DNA from 4 places in the Streptomyces sp. GMY02 genome. Region 2 is predicted to be linked to each of the others. Evidence: riboswitches for the same ligand, from Rfam matches in the RefSeq annotation. Region 2 holds a riboswitch; each other region holds the start of a gene.

Region 1 (7,646 bases), 1.2 Mb from region 2:
GGACGACGGCACGGCCGACAAGGCCGCCGGCGACAAGCCCTCGGCGTCCGCCTCCGAGCCCGCCGAGCCGAGCGCGGACGCGCCCACCGGCAACCCCAGGGCCGGTGACGAGAGCAAGCCGCTGATCGAGGGCTGGAAGGTCGTGACCAACCCCAAGCACGGGACGCAGTTCGATGTCCCGGCGGACTGGGAGGTCGAGGGGACCGGGGTCATATCCGGCTTCGAGGACCACAAGAAGAACGACGGCACGCCCGTCCTCTCCTTCTCCGCGCCCGCCTTCTACAAGTCCAAGTGGTGCTCGCAGGACACCAACAAGGACGGCAGGATGGAGGACAGCAGCCTCGCGGGCACCGGCACCAAGGGCGGCAAGGGCGCCAAGGACACCGCGTCGGCCGCCAAGAACGAGGCGGGAAGCTGGGCCTGGGCCGCGTACGCCCAGCAGGAGCCGGATTCCGAGGTCAAGCAGAAGGTCAAGGTCACCGAGGCCCAGCCGTACACCACCAAGTCCGGGCTCAAGGGGCACTACGCGACGGCCGCCACCACGGGGGTGTCCAAGCCCAACAAGTGCGACACCGACGGCAAGTCGATCGCCTTCACCTTCACCAACGCCAAGGGCGACTTCGCGACCTGGGTGCTGTACGCCAACAAGGACGTGCCGGACGAGGTGCCGGACGAGACGATCAAGCAGATCATGAGCACCGTACGGCTGGCGGGGTCCTCGTCGTAACCGAACGGTGCCCCGGGCCTCTGACGGACCGGTGCCCCGGGCCGGTGGACGGACGGCGTCCGGCCTCGTGACCGACCGATGACCCGGGCCTGAGGCCGGCCGGTGTCGTCCGGGCTCATAACCGATTGGCATCCGGGCGCCGGGGCGGCGATAGTCCCGGAGTGGACTCTCCCGTCGGCGCAAGCCCGTACCGCCCTCGTCGCCCCCGCCTCGCCCGCCGTCCCGAGTGGGCCGGCCGCAACTACACACTGCTGACCGCCGCGGCGATCGTCACCAATCTGGGCAGCCAGGGTGCGATGATCGCCGCGGCGTTCGCGGTGCTGGAGTCGGGCGGCGACGCGGGCGACGTGGGGCTGGTGGCGGCGGCCCGTACGGTCCCGCTCGTCCTCTTCCTGCTGATCGGCGGCGCGCTCGCCGACCGGCTCCCCCGGCACCGGGTGATGGTCGCCGCCAACGCCGTCAACTGCCTCTCGCAGGCGTCCTTCGCGGTCCTCGTCCTCACGGGCGAGCCGGAGCTGTGGCAGATGATGGCGCTGACCGCGCTGGGCGGCACCGCCCACGCCTTCTTCAGCCCGGCCTCCGAGGGCATGCTGATGTCCAGCGTCAGCGGCGCGCAGGTGGGCCGCGCCTTCGCCCTGTACCGGATGGCGATGCAGGGCGCCGGGATCGGCGGCGCGGCCCTGGGCGGCGCGCTGATCGCGCTGTTCGGGCCGGGCTGGGTCCTCGCCATCGACGCCGCCGCCTTCCTGGTCGCGGGGGCGCTGCGCGCCTTCCTCGATGTGAGCCATGTCCCGCCGCGCGGGCCGGGCGAGGGGATGCTCGCCGATCTGCGGGACGGCTGGCGGGAGGTCACCGGCAGGCCCTGGCTGTGGAGCATCGTCGTCCAGTTCGCGGTGGTCAACGCGATGGTCTCGGCGGCCGAGGCGGTGTACGGGCCGCTGGTCGCCCGGGACGAACTCGGCGGCCCCGGCCCCTGGGGCCTGGCGCTGGCGGCCTTCGGCGCGGGTACGGTCGGCGGCGCGCTGGTGATGATGCGGTGGCGTCCGCGCCGGATGCTGCTCGCGGGCACCCTCAGCGTCTTCCCGCTGGCCCTTCCCTCGGCCGGGCTGGCGGTGCCGCTGCCCGCCGTGGGGCTGGCGGCGGTGATGTTCCTGACGGGGGTCTCCATCGAGGTCTTCGGTGTCTCGTGGATGACCTCGCTGCACCAGGAGATCCCGGAGGAGAAGCTGTCCCGTGTCTCGGCCTACGACTGGCTGGGCTCGGTGGGCATGATTCCGCTGGCCACGGCACTCGCGGGCCCGGCGGAGAGCGCCTTCGGGCGGAGTACGGCGCTGTGGGGCTGCTCGGCGCTGATCGTCCTGCTGACGGCGGCGGTCCTGACCGTCCCCGATGTACGGCGTCTGACCCGCCGCACATCGGAGAAGCCGGAGAAGACCGGGGCGCCCGTCGCGCGGACCGCCCCGGATCCTGTCTCGCCGGACGAGGTGAGACCGGTCTGAGGACCCGGGGCGGCCGAGCGGGCCGGGCCGGGAGGACGGCCCGGAGACGGCGCGCTAGGAGACCGGCCCCCGGGTGCGGTGGGCTGCGGCGACCAGGTTCTCCAGGGACGTACGGACCTCCGCCCAGCTCCGGGTCTTCAGCCCGCAGTCGGGGTTCACCCACAGCCGCTCCGGCGGGATCGCCTCAAGTCCCCTGGCCAGCAAGGCGGTCATCTCCTCGGCCGACGGCACCCGCGGTGAGTGGATGTCGTACACCCCTGGTCCCGCCTCGCGCGGATAGCCCGCCGCCGCCAGTTCGCCGGCGACCCGCATATGTGAGCGAGCCGCCTCCAGACTGATCACATCGGCGTCCAGATCCTCGATGGCCGGCAGGATGTCGCCGAACTCCGCGTAGCACATGTGCGTGTGGATCTGGGTGCTCGGGCCGACCCCGGAGGTCGTCAGCCGGAACGCCTCGGTCGCCCAGTCCAGATACGCCAACCGGTCCGCCGCGCGCAGGGGCAGGGTCTCGCGGAGCGCCGGTTCGTCGACCTGGATCACTGCCGTACCGGCCGCCTCCAGATCCGCGACCTCGTCCCGCAGCGCGAGCGCCACCTGCCGGGCGGTCGCGCCGCGCGGCTGGTCGTCACGGACGAACGACCAGGCCAGCATGGTGACGGGCCCGGTCAGCATTCCCTTGACGGGCCGGGTGGTCAGCGACTGCGCGTACGAGATCGTGTCGACCGTCATCGGGGCGGGCCGGGAGACATCCCCCGCGAGCACCGGCGGCCGGACATAGCGGGTGCCGTACGACTGGACCCAGCCGTGCCGAGTGACCAGGAATCCGGTGAGGCGCTCGGCGAAGTACCGCACCATGTCGTCGCGTTCGGGCTCGCCGTGCACCAGGACATCGATGCCCGCCTTCTCCTGGAAGGCGATCACCTCGCGGATCTCGGCCCGGACGCGCTCGTCGTAACCGGCCGTGTCCCGCTGCCCCGCCCGCAGTTCGGCGCGTGCCGTGCGCAACTCGGCGGTCTGCGGGAACGATCCGACGGTCGTCGTCGGCAGTGGCGGCAGAGCGAGCCGCTCACGCTGCGCGGCGGCGCGCTCGGCGTACGGCTGCTCCCGGCGGGCGTCCGCGCCCGTCACGGCCGCACAGCGGGCCCGTACGACGGGATCGTGCGTGACGCCCGAGGAGGCCCGGGACGCCAGATCGGCGCGGTTGGCGGCGAGCCGGGCGGCGACGGTGTCCGTGCCCCGGGCGAGACCGCGGGCGAGGGTGACGACCTCGTCGGTCTTCTGGCGGGCGAAGGCCAGCCAGCGGACGAGCAGCGGATCGAGATCCTTCTCGGCGGCGGAGTCCAGCGGGACATGCAGCAGCGAGCAGGATGCCGACACATCGACCCGCTCGGCGAGACCGAGCAGGGTCGCGAGGGTCGTCAGCGAGGCCGCGAGATCGTTGATCCACACATTGCGCCCGTCGACCACCCCGGCGACCAGCCGCTTGCCGGGCAGCCCGCCGACGGCCGCGAGATCGTCGAGATTGGCGGCGGCAGGGCCTGTGAAGTCCAGCGCGAGCCCCTCGACAGGTGCCTTGGCCAGTACGGGCAGGGCCTCGCCGAGCCGGTCGAAGTACGAGGCGACCAGCAGCCGGGGCCGGTCGGTGAGCGCCCCGAGATGGCGGTAGGCGCGGGCGACCGCGTTCAGTTCGGCGGGCGTGCGGTCCTGGACCAGGGCGGGCTCGTCGATCTGCGCCCACTCGGCGCCGGCCGCGCGCAGATCGGCCAGCACCTCCGCGTACACCGGCAGCAGCCGGTCGAGCAGGGTGAGCGGCTCGAATCCGGCGGCCACCCCGGGCGCGGGCCTGGCGAGCAGCAGATAGGTGACCGGCCCGAGCAGCACCGGCCGGGCGCCGGTGTGACCGAGGGCGAGGGCCTCGCGCAGTTCACCGGTCTGCTTCCCGGAGTGGGCGGTGAAGACCGTGTCCGGTCCCAACTCGGGGACGAGGTAGTGGTAGTTGGTGTCGAACCACTTGGTCATCTCCAGCGGCGCGGCGTCCTGGGCACCGCGCGCCATGGCGAAGTAGCCGTCGAGCGCGTCGGCCTCGACGGCGGCCCGGTGCCTGGCCGGGACCGCGCCGACCATGACGCTGGTGTCGAGCACGTGGTCGTAGTACGAGAAGTGGCCGGTGGGCACTTCGTCGAGTCCGGCGTCGGCCAGCTCGCGCCAGGTGTCGCGGCGCAGCCCGGCGGCGGTCTCCCGCAGCGCGTCCGCGGTGACCCGGCCCTTCCAGTACCCCTCGATCGCTTTCTTCAGTTCCCGGTCGGCGCCCTGGCGGGGGTAGCCATGGACGGTGGACCTGGGCACGGGCCGCCGGCCCTGCCGTTCCGACCGGGGTGCCGCGGCTGCGGACGTGGGTGTCACGGGACTCTCCTTCGCGAGTCGTACGGGAGCGATCCCGGCGGGACTCGTGTGCGGCGAAGGAACGGAAGCCGGGGCAGGTACCGCCACACCGTGTGCCGCACAGCCATGTGCGGCGCCCACATGTGCCGCACACCCATGTGCGACACAGCCATGTGCCGTACATCCATGTGCCACGCAGCCATGTGGCGTGCGCCCGCCCGTATCCGCCGACCCGCCCACGAGGTCACCGAGATCTCCGTGCGCGGTCCTCGCACACGGGCAGTGGCAGGTCTTCGGACTCGCGGGCGCGCCTTGTGCCTGTACGCGATGTGCGTACGCGGACAAGGCATCTACTGGCCGTCGCTTCCCGGACGCGGTGCGTCCAGTGCGTATGACGGCGGTCGTTCCCACTCACCGCTGCGGGGCAGTCCCGGATTCCCACCGGGTTCCCTCTTGCGACGCGCCTGCCTGGCGGACAGGGCGAACCGACTGCGCGTCCAGCATAGGTCCGGAACTCGACATGCTCGAAACATGGGTCCTGAATACTGGCGCCATGGTCCACGAAGACGAACCGGTACTGCTCGACCGGGCGGGCCGCACCGCCCGCATCACGCTCAACCGGCCCCGCGCGCTCAACGCGCTCACCCACCCCATGGTGCTGCGGATCACCGAGGCGCTCGCCCGGTGGGAGAACGACGAGAGCGTGACAGCGGTGATCATCTCGGGCGCCGGCGAGCGCGGGCTGTGCGCCGGCGGCGACATCCGCGCGATCCATGAGGACGCGCGCACCGGCGGCGCCGCCTCACCCACCTTCTGGCGCGACGAGTACCGGCTCAACGCCCGGATCGCCCGCTTCCCCAAGCCCTATGTGGCACTGATGGACGGCATTGTGATGGGCGGCGGCGTCGGTGTCTCGGCGCACGGCACCGTCCGGATCGTCACCGAACGGTCGGCGGTCGCCATGCCCGAGACCGGCATCGGCCTCGTCCCCGATGTCGGCGGCACACATCTCCTCTCGCGCGCACCGGGCGAGCTGGGCACCCATCTCGCCCTCACCGGCCGGGCGGTGGGCGCCGCCGACGCGCTGCTCTGCGGCCTCGCGGATCACTTCGTACCCGCCGAGCGGCTGGACGCCGTACGGACCGCGCTCGCCGGCCCCGACGTACGTGAGGCGGCGCACGTGACCGCGACGGTACGGGGGTACGGGACGGCCGCGCCCGAGGGCCAACTCGCCGCGGACCGTGAGTGGATCGACCCCTGCTACGCGGCGGACACCGTGGAAGAGATCGTCGAGCGGCTGCTCGCCACCGGTCTGCCCGCGGCGAAGGAGGCCGCCGAGACGATCCTGACGCGGTCGCCCACCGTGCTCAAGGCAACCCTGGAAGCGCTGCGCCGGGTCCGTCTGCTGCCGACGCTGGAGGAGGCGCTCGACCAGGAGTACCGGGCCTCGTGCGCCGCGCTGGCCACGCCCGATCTGGTGGAGGGGATCAGGGCGCAGGTCATCGACAAGGACCGCAGGCCGCGGTGGTCCCCGAAGGAGCTGGCGCAGGTCACGGAGGCGGATGTGGCGCGGTTCTTCGCCCCGCCGCCGGGCGGCGACCTCGGACTGGCCGGCGGGGTCTGAGGGCGGAGCGCGTGGTCAGCGGCGGAGGTGGTGGCGCTTGCGCCAGGCGACCACCGCCGCGACCAGCCCGCTGACCACGATGAACCCCATCGCGATCAGGAACACCGGCGAGGTCGGCGAGGCGGCGCGGCTGCCCGCGACCACATACGCCGCGTTGTTGGGGATCGAACCGATCAGGGTCGCCAGCAGGAACGGTGTCCAGCGCATCCGGGAGACGGCCGCGCCGTAATTGATCGGGGCGAACGGCACACCGGGGAAGAGCCGGATGATCAGCATCGACCGGAAGCTGTGGGTGCTGAGCTGACGGTCTATCGCCTTCAGCCAGCGGCCCCGCAGCAGCGGACGGAGGGCGTCCTGGCCCAGCATGCGCCCGAGCCCGAAGGACATGGCCGCGCTCAGCACCGTCCCGGCGAGCGCGGCGACCAGCCCGAGATACGAACCGAGGAGCGCGCCGGAGGCGATGTTGAGCAGCGGGCGCGGTACGAACGCGGTGGCGCACAGCCCGTACCCCACGGTGAACAGCACCACGGCGACGCCCCCGCCGACGCGTGGCAGCCAGCCGTCGGACAGCAGCTTCTGCGGCTCATAGAGCAGCACCACCGTGGCCGCGGCACCGAGCAGCACCACGAGTACGGCGAATCTCGCCCAGGGCGAGAGAAGTGCCCGGTAGCAACGGAGCGCGAGGCTTCGCGAGGACCGGGGGGCGGTGTCGAGCACGCGGGGAGCGTAACCGACGAAGATGTCCGGTCGCCGGGGGCCTGGTGACGGAGGCCTCCCGTCCGGCGTGTGTCCGGCACAACACGGGCACACCGGGTCGAAGAACGCGCCGGTCAGCGGCGCCTCGGGCGGTCCCACGGCAGGAGTCGGCCAACTGCGGCCCGGCGGAAAATCGTTCGACGCGGGCGGACGGGCTGGGCGAGGATCGGGGACATGGTCCGGTACGCCTTCCCCGCAGCGCCGTCCGCAGTCGCGGACGCGCCGGAGGCTGCCGTCTTCCTCGTGGCGTGCACGGCCGCGCCTGTCGCACCCGTCGCGGCAGTCGTCCCGGCGGATGCCTTCGCAGCGGCCACGGATGCCGAAGCAGCGGCATCCGCCGCGGCAGCGCCCTTCGGCGGCGCCCGAAGCTGACCCTTCCCGGATCGTCCGGCGGACCCCGCAGGGGGAGGGTCGGCAAGGCCCGGGGGTCCCTCTCAGCTCCGAGTTCCGGGAAGGAACCAGCGAACCATGCCCAAGACGGCATACGTGCGCACCAAGCCGCACCTGAACATCGGCACCATGGGCCATGTCGACCACGGCAAGACCACCCTGACCGCCGCCATCACCAAGGTCCTCAGCGACCGCGGGACCAGCTCCTTCGTACCGTTCGACCGGATCGACCGGGCCCCGGAGGAGGCCGCCCGCGGGATCACCATCA
Region 2 (7,646 bases):
GCCTCGATGGCGTACGCCGACAGCTTCGCGATCTCAGCATTTGGTGAACCCGCCCCGCAGCCAGCCGCCGCTTGTCGTCCCAGACCTCAGAGATGTCGCGGACGACGCACTCCCCCGCCTGCTCGCCTACTGATGAACGGTGGAGCCGTTGGCCGGCAGTCACGATGAGATCCGTGACGGCCGATGAGGGTGGGAGATCAGTGACACGTACGAGGAATCGATCTCCACCGTCTTGCGCGCTACTCCGGAAACCGCAACCCAGGAAACGGCCTGGTGTTATCCAAGTAAACATGTACTGTAAGTGTGAGCGGGCGTCCTGGAACCGGCAACTCGGGACCGGCCGGCGCGCCCACATATGGGCATTATAAAATGGAGAAATAGCTTCAGTGCTGCCCTGCGTGAATTGAATATTAAGGACGCATCGGCTCGCCTTCAGTGAATCATCGCAGGCTGTTCCGTAACCACGGGCCGCCCCTCAACGATGGGTCACTTCAGGCCTCCAAGATTAGCCGAAGATAAGCTCAACGTCCTTGTCTGCGCAGAACCGAAAAACGGTGACCGGCTGACTGACATCTTCGATACGCCGTCGCAGGAAAGGGTCACTGTCGTCGGGCTGACGTCGGCCAGCTATCGCCGACCGCCTTACCTTCAACGGCACCATCATCGCATTCACGGTGCTTCCGTCAGGTACTTCCGGTCCAGCCAGCTCGGTCGCCGCGGTGTGCCAATGTCGGCAATGCCGTCGTTTCTGGTCGACACTCGTGGACCGGGTTCACCAACTGAATCCGGAACCCGTTGAGAAACGCTGTTGTTAGTGATCAACGAAGTCACCAGGAGGACGGGTATTGGTTCGGGGAGTCTCGTCTTTGGCCATGACGGCAGTCTCCACCGCTTCTCAGAAGCACCGGTCGGGCATCATCAACGTCGACTCTGCTCGTTGAGTTCGACTGGCGGTCAGGACTGTCTCCCCATTCGCAGGTCAGTAGGAGTCAATTGTGCTGGGGCTTACCGAGCCAAGGTCCGGTAAGCCCGGTATCCTTCCCGCAGAGTTCGGTGCGCGGCGTTCAGCCAGCTTTCTTTGGTGGCCGCGAATTCCTGAAAGTCGTCGTGATGTTCTCTGATGGCGTCGCGCTGGACACGCTCGTCGGTACGGACCCAGATCCGCAGGAGGTTCGTCTCTTCCTTGCAGCGCACGTCGGTCCTCGCTGCAGTCAGTTCCCGGGCCGAAGGGCGCGCGGTCTTCCCCCACGCGGGGTCGCCGAAGGCCTCAAACGGATCCGCGTAGTTGAAGCCCGCCCGTTTCATGCAGCGACTCCACTCGCGGGTCTCCGCCTTCACCTCCGGTGTACGGCGGGCGGCGTCGAAGGCTTCCACTGTGTACCGGCCGAGCAGGGAGGTCCTGTCACGCGGAACGTCGCGGAGAAGGCGGGCGTGTGCTTGTCCCCAGCAGCCGCCGGTAACGCCGTTCTCCCCGAAGGCCACCAGCTTCTCCCGGGACGGCAGCCTGTCACGGGCATCCCACACCGCCTCGCGGTCGGCTTCAGCCCTGGTGGGCGGCGGCAGGTGATAGCCGTAGCGGGCCGCAGTTTCGGGTCCGGTCAGTCCGTACCGGCGTATGTTCAACGATTCCGTTTCTCCGGCGGACCGCGGGGGCGGCAGCATGTGCCAGTCCAGGCGCTGCTCGCGCATGCAGGCACGGATCAGCACGTCCTCAGCGGCCTCGATGGTGTCGGTATCGGACGGCGAGAACTGATAGGCGTCGAAGGGCAGGAGAATGGCACTCGCCCGCCCTGTGGTAGCAGGCGCGGCGGGCTCGGCCCGCGGTGTTTCGGATGTGGCCCGGGGGACAGTGATCGCGGTGACGAGCGACAGTCCGAGGGCGACGGTCACGACGACAAGGGTGATGAGGCGGCGCGGCATCGGCACGGTGTCCTTGTCCTTCATCGGGGCGCAGCAGGTGGGGCGGTGCCTTGTATGCGCGTTGGCACCGCCCCATCGGCCGTCAGATGAATATGATGCAGCTGGCCTTGTTGTTGAAGTCGAAGGTGCCGCCGTTGAGCTGCCCCAGGTCGGGCGCCTGGCTCCCCGGCGGGAACTTGACGTAGTCGCCGCTGCAACTCCCGCCGCTGCTGTTGCCGAACTGATAGAGGTAGGCCCACCGGTTGGTGAGGTTCTTCGCCGACGAGCTCAAGTTGTCGACCGAGACGCTGGTTCCGTCCCACTCGTCGTTCGCGAAGTACCGGTCATTGCCGTTGTAGGACTTCTCGTTGCCCGTGTAGTTGGGCCATTCGTAGATCCAGAACCGCCCCTCCACCGCAGCCGTCCCGACAGCAGCGGACCCGGTGCTCGGCCCAGCCGCCAAGGCCGACGGCGCCGTCCCCATCACACTCATCACTCCCAGCGCGACAGCGCCGAGAGCCACCCCCATGATGCGTCGCATAACGTTCCTCTCTCCCCGTACTTGACTGTGCGGTCGCTTGCCCCTCCAGGGTGATCGGACCTCGCCGCCCTGTCGTTGACCCACAGCGCACACATACTTGACGATGCGTCCACTCACACCGCCCATCACGCCGCCAGTAAGGGCCGGTAGTAGGTGTGGTTGTAGGCCTCGATAATCTGGAAGGCCCAATGGCACCAGACCGGCCCGCAGTCCGACCGCCTCGTCGCCGGACGCCTCTTCCGCAGACTTCTCGGGCACGCTCAACCACCCCTCTCCGGGGGAAATCCGCCCCGGTGTCCCATGAGGAGGCGACCGCGTGAGTCTCCTGGCTCTCGGGGGCATTGCTCGTCCTGGCCTTCCTGCCTCTCTCGGACGGCGACCTGCCGGAACTCGCTCGCCGATCACAGTGGCGGGACCGCGCCGGATTCGCACCGACTTCCTCGAACTGCCGTCGCCTTTTCACCGATCATCGTTCCGTCGCCGCCAGGCCGCCGTCACGAAAAGCGTTTCGGCGGCGACACGAGAGGCTTCGGCGGATCCTGTTCCGCGCCGCCGGGGGAGTAGCTGGAGGAGCGGCCAAAGTACGCGGGTTCCGGCCGGCGGTGGCCCGAATTCACGCCGGACAGGATCCGGCACCCGGTGAATCAGTGCTCGTCATTGATGACTGCGGTGACGCGGATCTCAATCCGCATGGCGGGCAGCCCGAGGACGGTCACGCCCGTCTGGGTCCAGACGGGGGCTCGACCGCCCAGGCACGCGCGGAACTGTTCGGCCATCACGTCGTTGTGGTCCTGCCCGATGACGTCCTGGCCCTGGGGCACCTTGTGGTACGAGTTGACGTGGATGACGTCCTTCCAGGTGGCTCCGCAGGTCGCGAGCGTCCGCTCGACGTTTTCGAAGGCACGGACGATCTCCTCCTCAATGCTGTCGGGGATGTTGAGGTCGTCGTCCCAGCCGCCCTGCCCGGACGTTTCGACGCGCTGGTCGACACGGACGGCCTGGCTGTAGCCGAGCGCCTTGAGCAGGATCTCGCCGTATCCCGGAGTGACATGGAAGGTTGCATTGCTCATGGTGACGGATTCCTCTCGCACAGTAATTTCATGATTGAGTTCAACCTTGTAGTAAGGCTACATGGGTTCAACGTTGAAGTACCATGGGGAGCGCTACGTGAACGTGAGGTGGGGATGGCAGCCGACAAAGGAGCGGACAGCGAGGACGCTCACGTCGAGGGCGACGGTCTCCGGTGGCTCGACCAAGCTGAGAAGGAGGCGTGGACCGGCGTGCTCTCGCTGGCCATGCTGCTGCCGGGCAGGCTGGAGTCACCACTGCGCCGGGAGCATGGCATCACGCTGTTCGAGTACCTCGTGCTCAGCCACATGTCCGAGGCCCCGCAGCGGCGGCTGCGGATGGGTGACCTCGCATATCTCGCCGGCGGCTCTCCGTCCCGGCTGTCCAACGTGATGAAACGCTTCGAGCGGCGGGCCTGGGTGGAGCGTTTCCCCGACCCCGGCAACGGCCGTTACATTCTCGCGACGCTCACCGAGGAAGGATTCTCCGTCGTGCGTCGCGCGGCACCCACCCATCTCCGTGCCGTACGTGGCATGCTCCTCGACCGGCTCAGCGTGGCCGACCAGAAGGCGCTGACCCGTATAGCGGAGAAACTCCAGATCCGTCCCGTGGACTTCCTCTAGTGTGATGCGCCAGAAATGACGAGACTAAGTCTGTAGGCTGTTTTCGTGGTGTCTCGGGGTCCTCGTGCTGTCGAAGTCGTACTGTCTGCCGAGGAGCGGTCGGAGTTGACGCGTTGGGCGGGTGGCGCAGTGTCGGCCCGTGTGGCGGAGAGGGCCCGGATCATTCTGGCCTGTGCGAGGGGAACGTCAAATACCGGTGTAGCGGCCGACTTCGGGGTGTCTACGGAAACGGTGCGCAAGTGGCACCATCACCCGCCCGAGAAAGCAGTGGTGCTGTGCGTGGACGAGAAGAGCCAGATCCAGGCGCTGGACCGGTCCCAGCCAGTGCTGCCGATGATGCCGGGCATGCCCGAGCGGCGCACCCACGACTACTACCGGCACGGCATCACCAGCCTGTTCGCCGCCTTCAACGTCGCCGACGGCACCGTCATATCGGAACTACACCGCCGTCACCGGGCCATCGAGTTCAAGAAGTTCCTGGTCACGATCGACAAGGCCGTGCCCGCCAGCCTCGACGTCCACCTGGTCTGTGACAATTACGCCACCCACAACACCGCCGAGATCAAGACGTGGCTCGGAAAACACCCACGCTTCCACGTCCACTTCACCCCACCGGCTCCTCCTGGATAAACCAGGTCGAGCGGTGGTTCGACCTGCTGACGGACAAGCTCATCCGCCGCGGGATGCACACATCCGTCAAGGCCCTGGAGCAAGACATCAGGGCCTGGATCGACGGATGGAACAAGAACCCCAGGCCTTTCACCTGGACCAAGACCGCCGACGAGATCCTCAACTCCCTCGCCGACTACCTCACCAAAATCAACCCGCCGACCACCAAAACCTGAAAAGACTCAGTCTCGTCATTTCTGGCGCATCACACTAGTGTCATGCGCCGGAAATTACAGGCTTAAGAAGCCATCTCATTTGGGCTGTTCGGTAAGCTTCAGGTGTGGGGATCGTTGAGCGGCTGGTGCCGGATGAGCTGTGGGATTTGTTCCAGCGGGTGGCGCCGGAGGCGCCGACGCGTCCGCAGGGAGGCGGTCGGCGCCGGCACGGGGACCGGGAAGTGCTGGCCGCGATGCCGGATGCGTCCTGAAGAATCCCTTGCATGCGTTCTTGGCTCTGCACCAGGAGGGCCTGCCCGCGCTACTCGACTGTCTTCGTCCGACCTGGACAAGGCTTCGGTGATCAGGCGAGTGGCGAAGTCGGGGTCGCCGGTGAGGCGGTTGATGTGCTCCGCGAGCAGAAAGGCGGTGTCTTCCAACGGATGTCCTCATCTCACTATCTCATTACAGCGTCTACACAGCAGCCCGCGACGGCTTCGATCCCTGCCGCGTCAGACGACGAGATCACCACGCTCTAGGTCGACGGTCGCCCACTGGACCGCCGCGGGCCGCCCCGGGGAGAACGAGGTCTTCGCCCGGTGGACGCCCCGGGTTACGGGTACCAGATGATGACCGCGACCCTGATCTCGCGGGCCTCGGGCAGCACGAGGTATTCCAGTTGGACGGGCTCGCGCTCGATCTGGAGGCTGTAACGCATGCCCAGGTCGTCCACAAGACGGCCCGGCGGCTGACGGCCGAGGTCGACGGCGTCGCCTACCTCGATCGCCAGCGCACGCGGGTAGTTGACCGTCGCCTTCCTGAGATCCAGGGGCATGTCGAGGACGGTCTCCGCGGGGATGTCTTCGGTTCAGACGGCCCAGTGGCGGGGCTGGTCGCTTACCAGGCTCCCTCGGCACGTTCAGCGAGTGCGTCCGCCGGGTGAAGTTCTCGCGAGCGACAGGCCACCAACCCTGCGGCGACTCCCGCCGCACTGCACGACCGGCTGGCCCTGGAGTTCATGGGCGCTAGCTGTGGTGTCTCAGGTCGCTGCGATGTCGGCTGCCCCGCCGCCTCCGCCGCGTCCTCGTCCGCCCCACGATGCAACACACCGCGCTCGCCCGGCCGCCCGTGCGATCCGCCGACCATCGCCGCGACGCCGGTGTTGCCCACCAGCCGCTGGAGCCAGACAGCGCGTTCTCCGCCCCCGGCTGCGGGAGCGCCCGAGGGTGGGCAGCGTGCTCGTCGTCGCGGTCGTGGCTCTCCCGTGCGACAGGCCCGCGTATCGACCGCCCCTCCTCGAACACCTCTCCCCCACAGTCTCGACAACCCGGGCGTACCGCACAAGGGCGGCGTGGAGCCCTGCCGCGCCAGATTGCGGACGGCAGCACCATGTGCCGGTGTCGCGCCGCGCGAGACGCTGACACGGTCCGCCCGCAGTGCTGTACCGGCACAGGTTCACGCGTTCTTCACAATGGATCGCCCGGTCCGAGCCCAGTCGCGTCGCCCCGCGCCTGCCGGACACGAGCGCCTGCTCGTCCTTCAACAGCGTCCAGAGCTCGACGAGTTCGTTCAGGTCCAACGGAGTACGGGCCACGATCGCCGATCGTCCTCGCAGAGCTTCACCCACCGCAGCCGTACGGCCCCGGACTCACCCACGGGGTGGCACCCCGCAAGATCACTGCCGTTTGCGGCTGGTGACAGCGTTCTTACCGGCACCCCGACCCGGGGCGCACGAGGCTTCGTGAGCATCCTCAGTGCTCACGAAGCCTTGACCACCACCAGCCGCCCACCGTGAAGGCGTTCACCGGCCCAGGATTGGGCAGAGTGCGACGCTCGAACTCATCGTCGAAACGAGCAACCAGCCGGCCGAGATCGCGCCGGGCACCGCGAGGGAGGTGAAGCATGACCTCTTCCAGATCATCGCGGGCATACTCCACCTCCAGTCCGGGCTGCCAGACCTGGGATGCCTTCAGGTAACGGCCGGGTTGCCTGAACGCCCACTCGAAACGGGCGAGCGCGTCAGCAACTGCACCAGGCCACATCCGCTCATCCTCGACGCGGCGAACAGTTGCACGAGTCTTCGCGGAAACGCCCCGGATCCGCCGAACTGCAACGTGTCTGCGAGGCCGCCACCGCCCAGCACGGACGGCCTTCGGGCGCCTACGCGGCATCGCCCTTTCTGATAAACATGCCGTCATCCTGCCACGAATGAGGCTGGCTCCGCACGCACGATCGAGCTCCCCGCCACTCGGGTGCTCTTACTTCTCACCAACACTCACGCCGAACACGGCTCCGGACCCAACGCCCAACGCTGAGTTGTCGAGCGCGCCTTCACCCCATCTACACCGGTTGCGCCGCCTGCGCACCCGCTGGGAGATCCACGACAACAACCACCAAGCCTTCCTCACCCTCGGATGTGTGCTCAGCTGCTGGCGCCGCCTGACCGCAGTTCAGCGACGCCACTCATAGACACCCGGTGAGGAGTTCAGCACCTCGCTCGGCCATTCCTCCAGCACCTGCCCGAGCAGCCTCCGCTGCTCGTCGATCCAGCCCCGCGCCCGCGGTGCTCCATGCCACCGCGATGGGTCCTTCGACAGCACGGCTGTAACGTCTCGCGGCTGGTGTCGTCCGTACGGGCTCGCCCACCGCGCCCGTGTCAGTGGCTCCTCCGGCGCCCCCGGTGATGGCAGG
Region 3 (7,646 bases), 3.0 Mb from region 2:
ACGGAGCGCGGCGGGCCCGAGGCGACGATCCGGCCGTCCTGGAGGACATGGATGCGGTCGCAGTAGTAGGCGGCCAGGTTCAGATCGTGCAGGGCGAGCAGATTGGTGGTGCCCGACCGGCTGATCAGGGTCAGGACATCGAGCTGGTGGCGGATGTCCAGGTGGTTGGTCGGTTCGTCCAGTACGAGCAGGGCCGGCCGCTGCACCAGGGCGCGGGCGATGAGGGCGCGCTGCCGCTCGCCGCCGGAGAGGGACGGGAAGGCCCGGTCGGCGAGCGGGGCGATACCGACCCGGTCGAGGGCGGCGGTGGCGAGTGCGGTGTCGGCGGCGGTGTCGGCCTCCCAGAAGCGCTTGTGGGGCGAGCGGCCCATGGCGACGACCTCGCGGACGGTCAGCTCGAAGTCGACCCTGCCGTCCTGCGGTACGGCGGCGACGCGGCGGGCCCTGGCCTTGGGTGCCATGGTGTGCAGGTCGTCGCCGTCGAGGAGGGCGCGTCCGGCCGTGGGGCGGAGCGTTCCGTACACGCAGCGGAGCAGGGTGGTCTTGCCGCTGCCGTTGGGGCCGACGAGTCCGACGGTCTCGCCGGGGGCCGCGGTCAGTCCGACGCGGTCGACGAGGAGGCGGCCGTCGGTTTCGTACGAAAGCGCTTCGACGCGCAGTTCGGCGGCGGGGACCGGGGCGGGCGGGCGGTCCGGGGTGCCGGTGCTCGTACGGTCGCTCATTCCGGGGCTCCTTCCAGTGCTCACTCCGGGGCTCCTTCCGGGCGGCGCCGCATCAGCCACAGGAACACCGGGCCGCCGATGAGCGCGGTCAGGACGCCGACCGGGATGTCCTGGGGCGCGGCGACGGTACGGGCCGCGAGGTCGGCGACGACGAGCGCGACCGCCCCGGCCAGCGCGGCCACCGGCAGCAGTGCCCGGTGGCCGGCGCCGACGGCCATCCGCGCGGCGTGCGGCACCAGCAGCCCGATGAAGCCGACCGCGCCGCTCGCGGCGACCATCACGGCGGTGACCAGGGAGGCGAGTACGAAGACCGCGGCCCGGAAGCGCGAGGTGTCGAGACCGAGGACGGTCGCGCCCTCCTCCCCCGCCAGCAGCAGATCGAGCGGTCTGGCCAGCGCCATGAGCAGGGCGGTGCCCGCGACGAGCGCGACGGCGGGCGGTACGAGCGTGGCCCACCGGGCACTGCCGAGGCCGCCCAGCGACCAGTAGAGGGCCTCCTGGAAGTGCTCGGGCCTGGCGGAGACGACCAGGATCAGGGTGGTGAGCGCGGAGAGGATGTACGAGACGGCCACCCCGGCGAGGACGAGCCCGCCCCCGCTCATCGTCGAGCCGCGCCGGGCCAGCCCGTACACGAGCGCCAGCGCGAGCAGCGAACCGGCGAAGGCGGCGGCGGGCATGGCGACGGTGGTGGTCACCCCGCCGCCGATACCCAGCACGAGGACCAGGACGGCACCGGTGGAGGCGCCGGAGGAGATCCCGAGGAGGAACGGGTCGGCGAGCCGGTTCCGTACGAGCGCCTGGAGGACGGTCCCGACGACGGCCAGCCCTCCGCCGACCACGGCCCCCAGCAGCACCCTGGGCAGCCGTACGTCGAGCACGATGGTCCGGAACGGGCCGGGAGCCGCGCGGCCGGTGAGGACCTCGATCACTTGGCCGGGCGGGATCCGTACGGAGCCGAGAGCTAGGCCGGCGACGATGGCTGCGGTTAGCGCGAGGGCGAGGCAGCCGAGGGCGAGGGGGAGGCGGAGGCGCCGGGCCGCGGGCTGCGGCCGGGCGGGGGTCGGGGGCGGGGGCGTGGGCGAGGACCGCGGGCCGGTTTCGGCGGAGCCGTGGGGAGCGCCTGCGGCGGGCTTCTCCCCCACCCCGCCCCTTCCCGGAACCGGGGCTCCGCCCCGGACCCCGGTGTCCTCAAACGCCGGACGGGCTGGATTTGTCCTCAAGCGCCGGACGGGCTGTTTCTTGCCCTCACACACCGGACGGGCTGAACTTGCCCCGGTCGGAGGCTTTGGGTCGTCGTGCATCGGGCGTTACTTCGTGCGCGTCGGGTGGAGTTGGGTCGCCAGGCGTTCTATCGCCTCCGGCGCCCGTACGCCCAGGACCACGTCCGACAGTGGCATCACCGCGAAGCTGCGGTTCTTGATGGCCGGTATGTCCTTCAGCGCCGGGTCGTCCAGAAGGCGTTTCTCCTTCTGGGCGACCGTCGTCGAGCCGTAGTCGTAGATGACGACGGTCTCGGGACGGCGGGCCACGACCTGTTCCCAGGTCGCGTCGCCGAAGGTCTTGTCGAGGTCGGCGAAGACATTGCGGCCGCCGGCCAGCCGGATCAGCTCGTTGCCGATGCCCTTGCCGCCCGCGGTGAACGCGGTCCGGTCGCCGCTGTCGTACACGAAGACCGACACGGGCCTGACGCCCTTCAGTTCGCCTGCGGTGGACTCGACCGTCGCGCGCGCCTCGGTGATCCAGCGCTTCGCGCGCTCCGGGACGCCGAAGACACGGCCGGTCTCCTCGACCTCCCGGTAGACGTCCTCCATCGTGGTCCGGCCGTCCGCGCAGTTCTCCAGGTTGAGCCGGGTGTTGATACCGGCCGCCTTGAGTTCGTCGCGGCTCCGGCCGTCCTTCGCGTCAAAGGCGCTCGCGTACCCGCCGTACACGAAGTCGGGTGCGGCGGCGAGGAGTTTCTCCTTGGAGGGGTACTCCGCGGCGAGGACCGGCACGCTCTTGTACGCCTTCTCGTACGCGGGCAGGATCCGGTCGTCCAGCCAGGCGGTGCCGACCAGGGACTTCTCCAGACCGAGCGCGAGCATGATCTCGGTCACGTGCTGGTTCATGGTGACCACACGCTTGGGCGGCGCCTGGTACGTGGTCGTCACCCCGCAGTTGGTGACGGTGTACGGGAAGCCGGGCGCGGCGGATGCGGCGGGCTTGCCTTGCGTGGCGGCGGAGTCCGCCGCGGTGGGGCCGCCGCAGGCCGTGAGCGGCAGCAGGACGAGCACGGCGCACACCGCGGGCAGGGCGGACGACAGGGCTGATACGGCGGACGGCGCGGCGGGCGCGAACGCGCGGCGGCGCCGGGGCACGGCAGACACGACAGGGCCTCCTCCGGGGGATTTCCGCGTCCCCTGGCTGGTGGGAGAAAGGCGGCAGGTCAGTTCCTGGCTGCCAAGCGGAGCTTGGTCACAGTGGCGGGACCGCGCCGGTTTCGCACCGGCTTCCTGGGTCCTGCCGCCTCGTTTCTGCGTCGAGTCTCTCAGACGATCTCGACGGGCTCCTCGGTGACCTCGCCGTCCACGATCCGGTACGAGCGGAACTGGAAGGGGCCTTCGCCGTCGGTGTCCGCGGTGGAGACCAGCACATAGTGGGCGCCGGGCTCGTTGGCGTAGGTGATGTCCGTACGGGACGGATAGGCCTCGGTCGCGGTGTGGGAGTGGTAGATGATCACCGGCTCCTCGTCGCGGTCGTCCATCTCCCGGTAGAGCTTGAGCAGATCGGCCGAGTCGAACTCGTAGAAGGTGGGCGAGCGCGCGGCGTTGAGCATGGGGATGAACCGCTCGGCCCGTCCGCTGCCCGCGGGGCCCGCGACCACCCCGCAGGCCTCGTCGGGGTGGTCGGCTCGCGCGTGCGCGACGATCTGGTCGTGCAGGGCCTGGGTGATGGTGAGCATGCAGAGAATATAAACGGGACCGCCGCGCGCGGTCCGGTCCCGGTACGAGCACGTGGGCCGGCCCCGGTACGAGCGCATGGACCGGCCCCGGTACGACAGGGCCGGCCCGCGCGGTGTGCCCGGTGGCGCGGGCCGGTACGGACGTCACCGGCACCGCACAGCCTTCGGCCGCGCCGTGTCCTCAGTCGCCGGACGGGCTGATGTGCAGCACAGGCACGTCGCGCCGCTTCAGCACCTGCCAGCCGACCGCCAGCCCCACCGCCCACACGGCCGCCACATACAGGCAGACCCGCGCGTCCTTGTCGTACGCGATCAGACAGGTCACCAGTGCCAGGAAGGCCACCGCGACCCAGCTCAGCAGCGCGCCGCCGGGGGCGGGGAACGACGAGGCGGGCAGCCGTCCGGCGTCCACCGCGCGGCGGTAGCGGATATGGCTGATCAGGATCATCATCCAGGTCCAGATGCCGGCCGCGGTGGCCACCGAGGTCACATAGCCGAACGCCTTCTCCGGGACGACGTAGTTGAGGACCACGCCGATCCCCATCAGTACGGCGGACACGGTGATGGCGAGGGCGGGCGTCTTGCGGGAGTTGAGCCTGCCGAAGGCCTTGGGCGCCTCGCTGTTGGCGGCGAGGTCGCGCAGCATCCGGCCGGTGGAGTACATCCCCGAGTTGCAGGAGGAGAGCGCGGCGGTCAGGACGACGAAGTTGACGATGCCGGCCGCGAGGGGGATGCCCATCGTCTCGAAGGCGTGCACGAAGGGGCTGTTGCCCGCCGAGAACTCGGTCCATTTGACGACCGCGAGGATCACGGACAGCGCGCCTACGTAGAAGACGATGATGCGCCAGGGCAGCGTGTTGATGGCCTTGGGGAGGGTCTTCTCGGGGTTCTCCGACTCGCCCGCGGTGACCCCGACCAGTTCGACGGCGAGGTAGGCGAACATGACGCCCTGAAGGGTCATCAGGCTGGATCCGATGCCGTTCGGGAAGATCCCGTCGTGCGCCCAGAGGTTGGACGCGGATGCGGTCTCGCCCGCGTCGGAGAAGCCCAGCGTCAGCACGCCCAGACCGATGACGATCATGCCGATGATCGCGGTGACCTTGATCATCGAGAACCAGAACTCGACCTCGCCGAAGATCTTCACCGAGATCAGATTGACCCCGAAGAGCACCACCAGGAACACCAGCGCGCTGACCCACTGCGGGATCTGCGGGAACCAGAAGTGGATGTAGATGGCGGCGGCGGTGAGTTCGGCCATCCCTGTGACGACCCACATCAGCCAGTACGTCCAGCCGGTGGCGAAGCCGAAGAACGGGCCGAGGAACTCTCTGGCGTACTCGGCGAAGGAGCCCGAGACCGGCCGGTAGAGCAGCAGTTCGCCGAGCGCCCGCATGATGAAGAAGATCACGACACCCGCGAGGGCGTACATCAGGATGATGCTGGGGCCCGCCTTGGCGATATTGGCTCCGGCGCCCATGAAGAGGCCGACCCCGATGGCACCGCCGATGGCGATCATCTGGACCTGCCGGCTGCCGAGTCCCCGTTCGTAGCCCTCTTCGGGCGCTCCGGCCGGCCGGTCTCCGGAGGGGCCGCCTCCGGCCGGGTCCGCCGCGGCGCGGTCGCCACCGTGTCCCGTACCGCCGTGTTCGCCGCCGTATTCCTTGTCGACCTGCGCAGAGGTCATGGTCGTGCGCCTTTCTCCATACCGGTCCGCGCCGCACGCGGCCACGGGACCGGTTCGTGATCCCCCCGGATGACGGATGGAGTTCCGCCGGCGGTCGGCCGGCGGAGAACACCCCCGGGGACAGGGGTGGAGTCCCCGGGGGGTCGTGAAGATCTATCACGGCGGAGGGGGTCACCGGCGCACGGTTCTGTGGCGGAGCCCACAGGCAGAAGCGGACGAATCGCACCGCGAAGAGCAAAGGACGCCGGAGCGTTGACGCGATCGTTATGGCGAATTGAGGGTGTTCTGAGGGTGTACGGCACGTACGGAAAGGCCTCGCGGCTGCTTGCGGCCGCGGACGGCCCCTACGGCATCAGCGTCTCGACGAGGGTCTCCTGGAGCGCGCCGAGCCAGAGGTACGCCATCACCATCGGCTTGCGCGGGTCGGAGTCCGGCAGCCGGTACAGCTCGCCGCCCTCGTCCTCGTCCGTGACCTCCAGCCGTGTCCCGATGGTCAGCCGCAGGTCGTTGAGCGCGCCGAGCCAGTGCAGACAGTCCTCGGACGTCAGCTTGAGCACCGCGCCGCCGGCGCCCGCCGAGCCGAGTCCGTCCAGGGTGCGGACGACCGCCATCCCGTCCTCGCGCTTGCGGCTGCGCAGGTCGTTCTCCGTGAAGCGTCTGAACTCGGCGGAGAACTCCTTCAGTTCGTCGTCGTCATCGCCGTACGCGTCGGGGAAGAGCCGGGCCAGCGCCGGGTCGGCGGGCGGCTCGCTGGGGCCCTCGGCGAAGAGCGAGGCGAGCGGGTCCTCGCCCTGGGCCGGCTCGTCACCGGGCCCGATCAGCTCCAGGAGCTGTACGGCGAGCGAGCGCAGGATCGAGATCTCGACCTCGTCGAGGGCGACGGCCGCTCCGCCGCCCGGGATGGCCTCGAAGCGCCCGGCCATCAGGCACGGTCCTGGGAGAGGGTGGCCCAGAGCCCGAACCCGTGCATGGCCTGCACATCGCGCTCCATCTCCTCGCGGCTGCCGCTGGAGACGATCGCGCGGCCCTTGTGGTGGACGTCGAGCATCAGTCGGTGCGCCTTGTCCTTGGGGTATCCGAAATAGGTCTGGAAGACGTACGCCACATAACTCATGAGGTTGACGGGGTCGTTGTGGACGATCGTCACCCACGGGACGTCGGGTTCCGGGACGGCGAAAGTCTCCTCGGCCGATTCGGGGCGTTCGATCTCAGTGGGAGCAACACTCACGGTTCCGGACGACCTTCTTCTCTGCCGGGCTTCTCTGGCCGGGTCACAGCGTCACACGCCGGGGCACAGCGTCACACGACCCATGCTGCCACCCGGGACGGCCTGTCGCACAAACGGCCACGCAGAAATCGTCAGTCTGACGAGAGGTAGGGGTAGAATTCTTGTTATGAACACAGCGGATCTTGGACTGCCGGTCGACGTCCCGTCGACCGCGCTCTTCACCGATCAGTACGAGCTGACGATGCTCCGTGCCGCGCTGCGGGCCGGCACCGCCGACCGCCGCTCGGTCTTCGAGGTCTTCACCCGCCGGCTGCCCGAGGGGCGCAGGTACGGAGTGGTCGGCGGCACCGGGCGGGTCCTGGACGCCGTGGAGAACTTCCGCTTCGACTCGGACGTCCTGGGCTTCCTCCGGGGGAACGGCATCGTCGACGAGGAGACGCTCGGCTGGCTCGCCTCGTACCGCTTCGGCGGGGACATCTGGGGCTATCCGGAGGGCGAGGTGTACTTCCCGGGCTCTCCGATCCTGCGCGTGGAGGGCTCGTTCGCGGAGTGCGTGCTGCTGGAGACGGTGGTCCTGTCGATCCTCAACCACGACTCGGCGATCGCGGCGGCGGCCTCCCGGATGTCGGCGGCCGCGGGCGGGCGCGGGCTGATCGAGATGGGCGCGCGCCGTACGCACGAGCTGTCCGCGGTGGCCGCCGCGCGCGCCGCGTACGTGGGCGGCTTCGACTCGACCTCCGATCTGGCGGCCGGGTTCCGGTACGGCATTCCGACGGTGGGCACCAGCGCGCACGCCTTCACCCTGCTGCACGACAGCGAGCGGGACGCCTTCCAGGCGCAGGTCGCCTCGCTCGGCCGGGGCACGACCCTGCTGATCGACACTTTCGACGTGGCCGAGGCCGTACGGACGGCGGTGGAGATCGCCGGGCCCGAGCTGGGGGCCGTCCGTATCGACTCCGGCGATCTGCTGCTGGTCGCGCACCGGGTGCGGCAGCAGCTCGACGAGCTGGGCGCGCTGAACACCAGGATCGTGGTGACCTCCGACCTGGACGAGTACGCGATCGCCTCGCT
Region 4 (7,646 bases), 520 kb from region 2:
ACTACGGTGCCTGGCACGAGGCGCACGCTGCGGCCGGGGGCCCGTACGACGGGCTGGTCGCCAACCTCAGCCTGAGCCACCGCTCCAACGGCCAGATCGGCCTGCTGACCCAGATGGACGCGACGCTCCCGGACGCGCGCGGACTGCTGGACGCGTTCCTCCGGGCCGTCTCCGACGGCGTGGGCGTACCCCACGGCGCGGTGACCAACGCGATGGGCGAGCACGGGCCGATGCCGGAGTTCGCCACCCCGCGGCGGCTGCCCTGGCTCCAGGCCACGCGCTATCTGGGTGTCACCAACTCCGTCCTGGTGGACCCCACGCTGCGCGGCGACCACAAGTCGGCCTATGTGCGCCGCAACCTGCCCGAGCAGCAGATCGCCACGATGTACCGGCACCTGACCCGGACCGATTTCGCCAACCCGAACGCCATGGTGCTGCTCAGCTCCTACGGGGCGGCCGTGAACTCCGTGTCGCGGAACGCCACCGCCTCCGTCCACCGTGACTCGGCGTTCAAGCTGCTGTACCAGACGTACTGGCACTCGGCCGACGAGGACGCCGCCAACATCGCCTGGCTGCGCGACATCTACGAGGAGGTGTACGCCCGGACCGGCGGCGTACCGGTGTCCGACGACAACACCGACGGCTGCTACGTCAACTACCCCGACATCGACCTGAACGACCCGCGCCGCAACCGGTCGGGCATACCGTGGACCACGCTCTACTACGGCGAGAACTATCCCCGGCTGCAGCGTGTGAAGGCCGCCTGGGACCCCACCGACTTCTTCCGGCACGGGCAGTCCGTCCGGCCGCCGGGACTCTGAGCCCCGCCCTCCCGCCGCGGTAGCGGATGTGACGCCCACCGGTGCCCGGCACACCCGGAAGCCCGCCCCCAGCACACCGGGGGCGGGCTTTTCTGGACTGGTCGGTCTGTTCGTTGTTAGCCTCGTGGGTATGGCCAGAACCAAGGAATTCGATCCCGACGTGGTGCTGCAGCGCGCTATGGACCTGTTCTGGGAGCGGGGCTACGAGGCGACCTCGATGGCCGACCTGGTCGAGCACCTTGGCATCGGCCGGGCCAGTATGTACGGCACCTTCGGCAGCAAGCACGACCTGTACCTGGCCGCCATGCGGCGGTATCTGCGGGGCAGCGAGGCGGGCTTCGTCACGGCGCTCGCCCAGCCGGGCCCCGCCCTGCCGGCCGTACGCGCCTTCGTGCAGAGCTGGGTCACCGAGGCCCTGACCGACCCGCGCCGCCGGGGCTGTCTGGTGGTGAACGCGGCCGTGGAGCTGTCCCCACGCGATCCCGAGGTCGCCCGCCAGGTGGAGGTGAGCTGGAGCGTCGTGGAGACGGCTCTGGTTTCCTCCCTGCTGCGTGCCCAGGCCCAGGGCGAGCTGGCCGCCGACAAGGACCCGCACGAGATCGCCCACTTCCTGCTCGTGGTGATGCAGGGCGTGCGCGTGATCGCGCGGGCCGCGCCGGAGGCCGAGCGGCTGCGGGCCGCCGCCCGCCTCGCGCTGGCCGCACTGGACTGATCGCTGCCTACGGGCCCCATTACGACCTCACGGTCAGCACGTCGTCGGACACGGCAGCGTGTCCCCCGGTGCCTGCCCCCGGCCTGGTCCTGGCCTGGTCCTGGCCTGGTCCTGGCCGAAGCCGCCCGGAGAGCCGCCCGCGCGCCGGCCGGTCCGTGAGGTGGGCCCCGGGGCGGGGCGGCCCTTCAGCCGGGCAGCCCCTCACCGCCCCGGAGGGCCGCCGCTTCCGTCTCTTCGGCGGGTTCACCGAACCAGAGCCGCAGCGCCGCGTGCAGCCCGTCGGTGCCGGACCCGCCGGCCGGCGCGCTCCAGGCCGCGTAACCGTCGGGACGCAACAGGATCGCGTCCGCGAGCGGTTGCCCTTCCACGTGGGCCGTCACGACGTCCACCCGCCCGGCCCAGCCCGCGGCGGCCCGCCGTACATCGGCGCGGTCCGCCAGGTCGAGCAGCACCGGTCGCCCGGGGTGCAGCAGCGCCGCGAGGCTGGTCCTGCCACCGGCCGTCCTCAGCCGCGTCTCGGGGATGAAGCGTCCCGCCAGCGCGTCCGCGGGACGCCCCACGTCATAAACGATGTCCGACCCACTGACCATGCCGGCCAGGTACGCGTTGACCTGGTCCACGCTCATGAGGTCGGCGAACAGCCGGCGCAGGGCGTCGGTGGACGGGCCGGGGTGCATCAACGCCACCTGGGCACGGACGTTCTCCAGCACCCGTGCGGCGACGGGATGCCGTTCCGTGTGGTACGTGTCGAGCAGTCCGGCCGGCGCGTGCCCCCGCACACAGGCGGCCAGTTTCCATCCCAGGTTGACGGCGTCCTGCAGGCCGGTGTTGAGCCCCTGGCCGCCCGCGGGGAAGTGCACGTGCGCGCTGTCCCCGGCCAGCAGGACGCGTCCGGCACGGTAGCGCTCGGCCTGCAACGCCGCGTCGCTGAACCTGGAGAGGTGGCGGGGCGCGTCCATCTCGATGGGGTGTCCGGTGATCCGCTCGACCTCCGACCTGAACTCCTCGAAGGTGACCGGGGACTTCCGGTCGGGGTGCGGGCCGCGGAAGTCGTACGTGCCGACACGGCTGTACCCCGCGGGGCTGACCCAGAAGATGGTCCAACCGCGCGGGGTACGGTTCCAACCGCCCGGCGCGTCCTGGGGGTTGGCCAGCCGTACGTCACCCATCAGGCAGGAGATCGTCGGCAGCGTGCCGGTGAACGCGATACCGGCCTTCCGCCGCACCACGCTGCGGGCCCCGTCGCACCCCACCACCCAGCTCGCCCGCAAGGACCGCTCACCGCCATTCTTCTGACGATACGTCACCTCGACGTGCTCGCCGCTCTCCCGCAGGTCGGTCACCTCGGCGCCCCGCACCAGCCGCCCGCCCAGCCGGACGGCGCGCTGGGCGAAGACCGCTTCGGCGTAGGTCTGCGGACTACCGACCATCGCGGGGAACTCCTCGACCACCGGGGCCAGGTCGAGGTGCGGCAGGCCGCCGAAGTGGAACGGCACGTGGCGCTGCGGGGCGCGTCCGGCCACGTACCGTCCCGGCTGCACGGCCTCCAGCAGTCCGCGCCGGTGCAGTGTCTGCGCGGTCCTGGCGTGCAGCGTCCCCGCCTTCGACTCGCCCGAGGGCTCCGGCTCCTTCTCCACCACGGTCGTCCGGACTCCGTGCAGGGCCAGTTCGCCGGCCAGCAGCATGCCGACCGGACCGCCCCCCACGATCACCACGTCCGCGTCCACGGCACCGGCCGTGTCCCCCACCCCGTCCACGACAGTCGGGCTCCTCTCCATGTGACGCCTGGCTCGGCGGTGTTGTGCCGGTTCCGTCAGGCGATCTGCAAGTGATCACCGCACGGCAGCTCAACCGCCTGGTCGCGTACCGCGGACAGGGTCACGATGGCATGCGCCACGGCGCTGAGAGTGGTGTGGCGGTGCCAGCCCCCGAAAGTCCGGCCCTCGAAGTCCATCGCGCCGACCTTGGTGCTGATCTCGGCGAAGTCCTTGTCGACACGCTCGCCGAGGCGGCCCAGGCGCACGACGAGCGAGGGCGGCGCCTCTGTCTCTGTCATGTTCGACAGCCACAGCTCCCGCGCCCGGCGCTCCCCGAGGCGCCGTGCGCCGACCAGCCGCAGCATCGGGCTGCCGGAGCCGGGCGACAGCACGACGTCGGTACTGGTCACAACGGGCGACCGGCCGGCTTGGCAGGTACGGCCGGCCCACCGGACCGGACGTCCGCCGGGGTCCGCCCCCTCCGCGAGGTGCTGCGCCGCCATCAACCGGACCGTCCCGCCCGCCCGTACCGTGCTCCACGGGATCAGCCGCATGGCACCGCCGATCCTCAGCACGAAGGGGACCTTCGCCGCCGTCAGATGCCGCACCAGAACGCCCGCGTCCTCCTCCAGGGCCTCCGCGATCACCGGTCTGGGGCTCAGCCCCCATCCCCGTGTCAGCTCCAGCACGGCAGCCGCCGCGGGCGGGACGCCGCCGTCGTCGGCGCCGACCCGGTCCGGGATCTCCGCGCGCCGCCTGCGCTCGCCGTCGGCGAGCCACTTCCCGGACAGTCTCAGCCGCGAGTTGACCGGTGCGCTGTAGTGGTCGTTGGCCATCCACACGCCGTACGAGCGCTGACTGTTGACGATACGCCCGAGTTGCGGAACGAACGATTCAGTAACCCCGACGGTGTGTTCGCCCGTCTTGAGGACCACCATCGGCTTGACCACCCACGCCAGCGGGTCGAGCGCCTGATCCAGGTCCGCGGCCAGCGCCTTGCGCACCGGGACCCAGTCCCACGACGACTTGCTGATGAAGTGGTGCAGCCGCTGCTCGGCCGCGCCGCCTCCGGCCATCGACGCTATCGAGCGCATCGACTTGCGACTGGTGAGCGACAGCAACCCGGAGATGTACAGTTCGCCGTACTTCCGCTGGTCGCGACGCGGCAGCGACACCAGCATCCGTCGACTGTACTCGGTGACGAAGTCGTCGGCGACCCCGCTCCAGACGATCTCGTGTGTTCGATGCGAACGGTGTAAATCCACGACGAAAATCCCTCCGCCGGACACCGGATCCAGTCACCCCACCGCGCTGGACCAGGAGCCCCCGCTTGTCCTTTGGCGTGGTCTAGTTGAACATACGTTTTAGATTTTCACCATGGTCGTCCATTTCACACGACCTCTTCGAAACGGCCTCGGGCCTCTGAGCGACTCCTGCGCACTTCACCGTCTGATCCACATATCCGCAGGTCAGAGCGGTCTGTCCAGTCGCTTCCCGATCTCGTCCACACGGTTGCAACAGTGCGGAAGCATGTTTCACTCGGCCGACATGAAGAGATGAACGCCCCAATACCAAACCGACCGTTCAACTCACAATGGAGTTTTTGCGTCGGCCAACTCCGTGACGGAGTCACGCACCCGGGGGCGATGGGATGATGATCGATGACAAGGCGACGGCGGTTCGAGGAAGTCGGTGCGAATCCGGCGCGGTCCCGCCACTGTGATCGGCGAGCGAGTTCCGGCAGTCACTGTCCGAGAGGGGCGGGCAGGCCCGGACGAGCGACGACCCGAGAGCCAGGAGACTCACGCGGTCGCCTCCTCATGGGACACCGGGGCGGATTTCCCCGGGGAGAGGGGTGGTTGAGCGTGCCCGAGAAGTCTGCGGAAGAGGCACCCGGCGACGAGGTGGTCGCACGGGAGGCCGACCTGGTGCCGTGCCGTGTTGTCGTGTGCCGGGACTGCTGCTGTGGCAGTGCCAAGGTGACCGGGGTCGATCACGCGGCTCAGACCGCACGTCTGCGTGCGGAGGTACCCGTACGGATCTCAGCGTGCCTGGACGTGTGTGAGCAGGCCAACGTCATCGTCGTACAACCCTCGGCCGCGGGCCGGGCAGCCGGAGGGCGGCCGGTCTGGCTGGGGCTGGTCAACGACCCCGACGCGACCGAGGACATCACGGACTGGGCACGCGCGGGCGGCCCGGGCATCACACCCATGCCGGAGATCCTCGGTCTGTACGCCATCACTCCGCCGCGGCTCGGCACGGCTTCCCGGAACGGGCCTGATGCCGACCGTCGTTGAGACCACCGCGGACCACGCCACCACCCGGACGGCGTTCTGACCGGTGCCGTGGCCCCTACCGGCCGGGGACACCGGGGAACGGACGCGCTTCGGCCTCCGTCCCCGGCTCCCCGGCCCGTACACCGTGCAGCACATGGGCCAGCACCTCCGCCCCGCGCACCACGCGGGGGCCGGGGCGGTTGAAGTGGGCCGGGCCGTCCAGCACGTGGACGCGCCCGGCCCGTACCGCGGGAAGCTCCGCCCAGCCGGGCAGGCGGGTGAGCGACTCCGTCTCGCGAAGGGTCCGCTCGGGCGGAAGGCCACAGGGCAGGACCAGTATCATGTCCGGCCGGGCCGCGCGGACCGCTTCCCAGGTCATCGGCTGGGTGTGCGCGCCGGGGAAGGCGAGCGCGCAACCAGCGCCGGCCAGGCCGGCGCTGATCGATGGTGTGCGGTCGGGTGGGGTCGGGTGTGGTCAGGTGTCCCGAGGGTGGGTGCGTTCGTAGTGGCGGGCGACGCGGGTGCGGTTCCCGCAGACATTGCCCACGCACCACTTGCGGCGCCTGTTCTCGGCGAGGAACAGCATCGAGCAGTCCGGGCTGCCGCATCTGCGCAGGAGCTCCAGCCGCCCGGGACTGGCCAGGAGTCCGATCACCTCGCCGGCGATGGCCGCGAGCGCCGCGTTCCCGCCGTGCTCGACATGCCAGCGGGTCTCCTCACGCACCTCCGGCCCGGTCGTGACCAGGCGCGGGCTGCGCGGAACCGACGACGCGGCCGCGTTGATGTCCTCCACCGACGCCGGGTCCGCCGCACGCCCCTCCACCCGCGCGTCCAGCACATCACGGACGGCAGCCCGCAGCCGCCGCACCGCGGCGGGAGCGGGAACCGGACCGGGCGGCAGACGACGCGCCTGAATGCCCCACCACACCGCCCCCGCAGCGGGATCCCCGATCAGATCCACCGGCGGGTCCTTGACCGTCATCACCGTGTCCACGAGATCCAGCGCCACCAGCGGCTCCCCACCCATGGGGAAGCCCGCCGCCTGCAACTCCTCGACCGTCACCTTAACGCTCATGTGTGAACAGTAAACATTAGAGGGACTGACGTCCATCAACGTCGACAATCAGTAACGTCGCGCCCCGATCGAGCAGAGGCGACGCCTTGCAGCTCGCTTCTAATGGATATAGCGTCTACTTATGCGTTAGTAGGCGTGGAGTGGTGCGGCAGTCCGCCGCAGCGGGTCCTGGGCAACAGGCCCCCTCGGATCCGTCCCTCGTTCCAGCCTCCGGACAAAGAGATCAAGGAGACCGTCATGACAGCGCCTCTGCGGAACAAGACGGTGCTCGTGGTGGGCCGCGGCAGCGGAATCGCCCGCGCTGTGACCGACGCCGCACTCGCGGCCGGCGCCCGGGTGATCGCGGCGGGCCGGGACCGTTCCACTCTCGAAAAGGACTACAAGGGCACCGACGTGCTCACCAAAAGCGTCGACCTGACCGACGAGGACTCCATCGCGGCGCTCGCCGAGGGCCTCGGCAGCGTCGACCACGTGGTGTCCGTCGCCTCCGCCAGGGCACGGGGAAAGGTGAGCGAACTGACACCCGAGGCGATTCTCCTCTCCTTTCACACCAAGGTCGTCGGGCCGATCATGCTCGCCAAGCACTTCGCGCCGAACATGCCCGAGAACGGGTCGTTCGTACTCTTCTCCGGAGTCGCCGCCCTTGAGCCCGACCCCGGATTCCTCGCGGTTGCCGCGACCAACGGATCGGTCAACACCGTCACCCGCTCCCTCGCCGTCGAACTCGCACCGATCCGGGTCAACGCGATCTCACCGGGCACCATCGACACCGGCGCCTGGGACGCACTGGGAGAGCAGCGGAAAGCGGAGTTCTTCGCGCGCCTGTCGAAAGACAACCCCTCGCGCCGCATCGGCACACCCGACGACATCGCTCAGGCGGTCATCTTCGCGCTGACGAACACCTTCATGACAGGCGTCTCACTGCCCGTCGACGGCGGCCAGCCCCTCGTCTGATCCACCCGCCCCACCTCGGAGGGAAAACATGCGTGCCATCGTCATCGAGAA

Evidence for each region. A riboswitch is a leader RNA that binds a small molecule or an ion and turns the genes downstream of it on or off. The one in region 2 is predicted to bind cobalamin.
Region 1: linked by a shared signal. The riboswitch ahead of metE (5-methyltetrahydropteroyltriglutamate--homocysteine S-methyltransferase) and the one ahead of KQY30_RS35700 (peptidase inhibitor family I36 protein) in region 2 are both predicted to bind cobalamin.
Region 3: linked by a shared signal. The riboswitch ahead of KQY30_RS22935 (ABC transporter substrate-binding protein) and the one ahead of KQY30_RS35700 (peptidase inhibitor family I36 protein) in region 2 are both predicted to bind cobalamin.
Region 4: linked by a shared signal. The riboswitch ahead of KQY30_RS33850 ((2Fe-2S) ferredoxin domain-containing protein) and the one ahead of KQY30_RS35700 (peptidase inhibitor family I36 protein) in region 2 are both predicted to bind cobalamin.

The regions. Positions count from the first base shown of each region.
Region 1 covers NZ_CP077658.1:7,258,089-7,265,734, reverse strand. Annotated here, with positions in the region: gene KQY30_RS30940 (hypothetical protein) at 1-727, shown strand, start outside; gene KQY30_RS30935 (MFS transporter) at 889-2,226, shown strand; gene metE (5-methyltetrahydropteroyltriglutamate--homocysteine S-methyltransferase) at 2,281-4,572, opposite strand; cobalamin riboswitch at 4,875-5,113, opposite strand; gene KQY30_RS30925 (enoyl-CoA hydratase/isomerase family protein) at 5,162-6,232, shown strand; gene KQY30_RS30920 (TVP38/TMEM64 family protein) at 6,248-6,949, opposite strand; gene tuf (elongation factor Tu) at 7,457-7,646, shown strand, end outside.
Region 2 covers NZ_CP077658.1:8,455,211-8,462,856, reverse strand. Annotated here, with positions in the region: gene KQY30_RS35705 (hypothetical protein) at 1,006-1,944, opposite strand; gene KQY30_RS35700 (peptidase inhibitor family I36 protein) at 2,003-2,440, opposite strand; cobalamin riboswitch at 2,759-2,882, opposite strand; gene KQY30_RS35695 (Rid family hydrolase) at 3,085-3,510, opposite strand; gene KQY30_RS35690 (MarR family winged helix-turn-helix transcriptional regulator) at 3,625-4,131, shown strand; partial or broken gene KQY30_RS35685 (IS630 family transposase) at 4,177-4,976, shown strand; partial or broken gene KQY30_RS35680 (IS5/IS1182 family transposase) at 5,081-5,209, shown strand; gene KQY30_RS35675 (hypothetical protein) at 5,569-5,790, opposite strand; gene KQY30_RS35670 (hypothetical protein) at 6,707-6,997, opposite strand; gene KQY30_RS35665 (hypothetical protein) at 7,406-7,555, opposite strand.
Region 3 covers NZ_CP077658.1:5,415,950-5,423,595, reverse strand. Annotated here, with positions in the region: gene KQY30_RS22945 (ABC transporter ATP-binding protein) at 1-722, opposite strand, end outside; gene KQY30_RS22940 (iron ABC transporter permease) at 743-1,864, opposite strand; gene KQY30_RS22935 (ABC transporter substrate-binding protein) at 2,030-3,025, opposite strand; cobalamin riboswitch at 3,128-3,254, opposite strand; gene KQY30_RS22930 (Mov34/MPN/PAD-1 family protein) at 3,250-3,663, opposite strand; gene KQY30_RS22925 (amino acid permease) at 3,845-5,179, opposite strand; gene KQY30_RS22920 (DUF2017 domain-containing protein) at 5,692-6,270, opposite strand; gene clpS (ATP-dependent Clp protease adapter ClpS) at 6,270-6,575, opposite strand; gene KQY30_RS22910 (nicotinate phosphoribosyltransferase) at 6,742-7,646, shown strand, end outside.
Region 4 covers NZ_CP077658.1:7,933,596-7,941,241, reverse strand. Annotated here, with positions in the region: gene KQY30_RS33870 (FAD-binding oxidoreductase) at 1-821, shown strand, start outside; gene KQY30_RS33865 (TetR/AcrR family transcriptional regulator) at 952-1,533, shown strand; gene KQY30_RS33860 (FAD-dependent oxidoreductase) at 1,719-3,290, opposite strand; gene KQY30_RS33855 (transposase) at 3,347-4,555, opposite strand; cobalamin riboswitch at 4,973-5,094, shown strand; gene KQY30_RS33850 ((2Fe-2S) ferredoxin domain-containing protein) at 5,219-5,587, shown strand; gene KQY30_RS33845 (ABC transporter substrate-binding protein) at 5,643-5,945, opposite strand; gene KQY30_RS33840 (ABATE domain-containing protein) at 6,042-6,641, opposite strand; gene KQY30_RS33835 (SDR family oxidoreductase) at 6,879-7,595, shown strand; gene KQY30_RS33830 (zinc-binding alcohol dehydrogenase family protein) at 7,624-7,646, shown strand, end outside.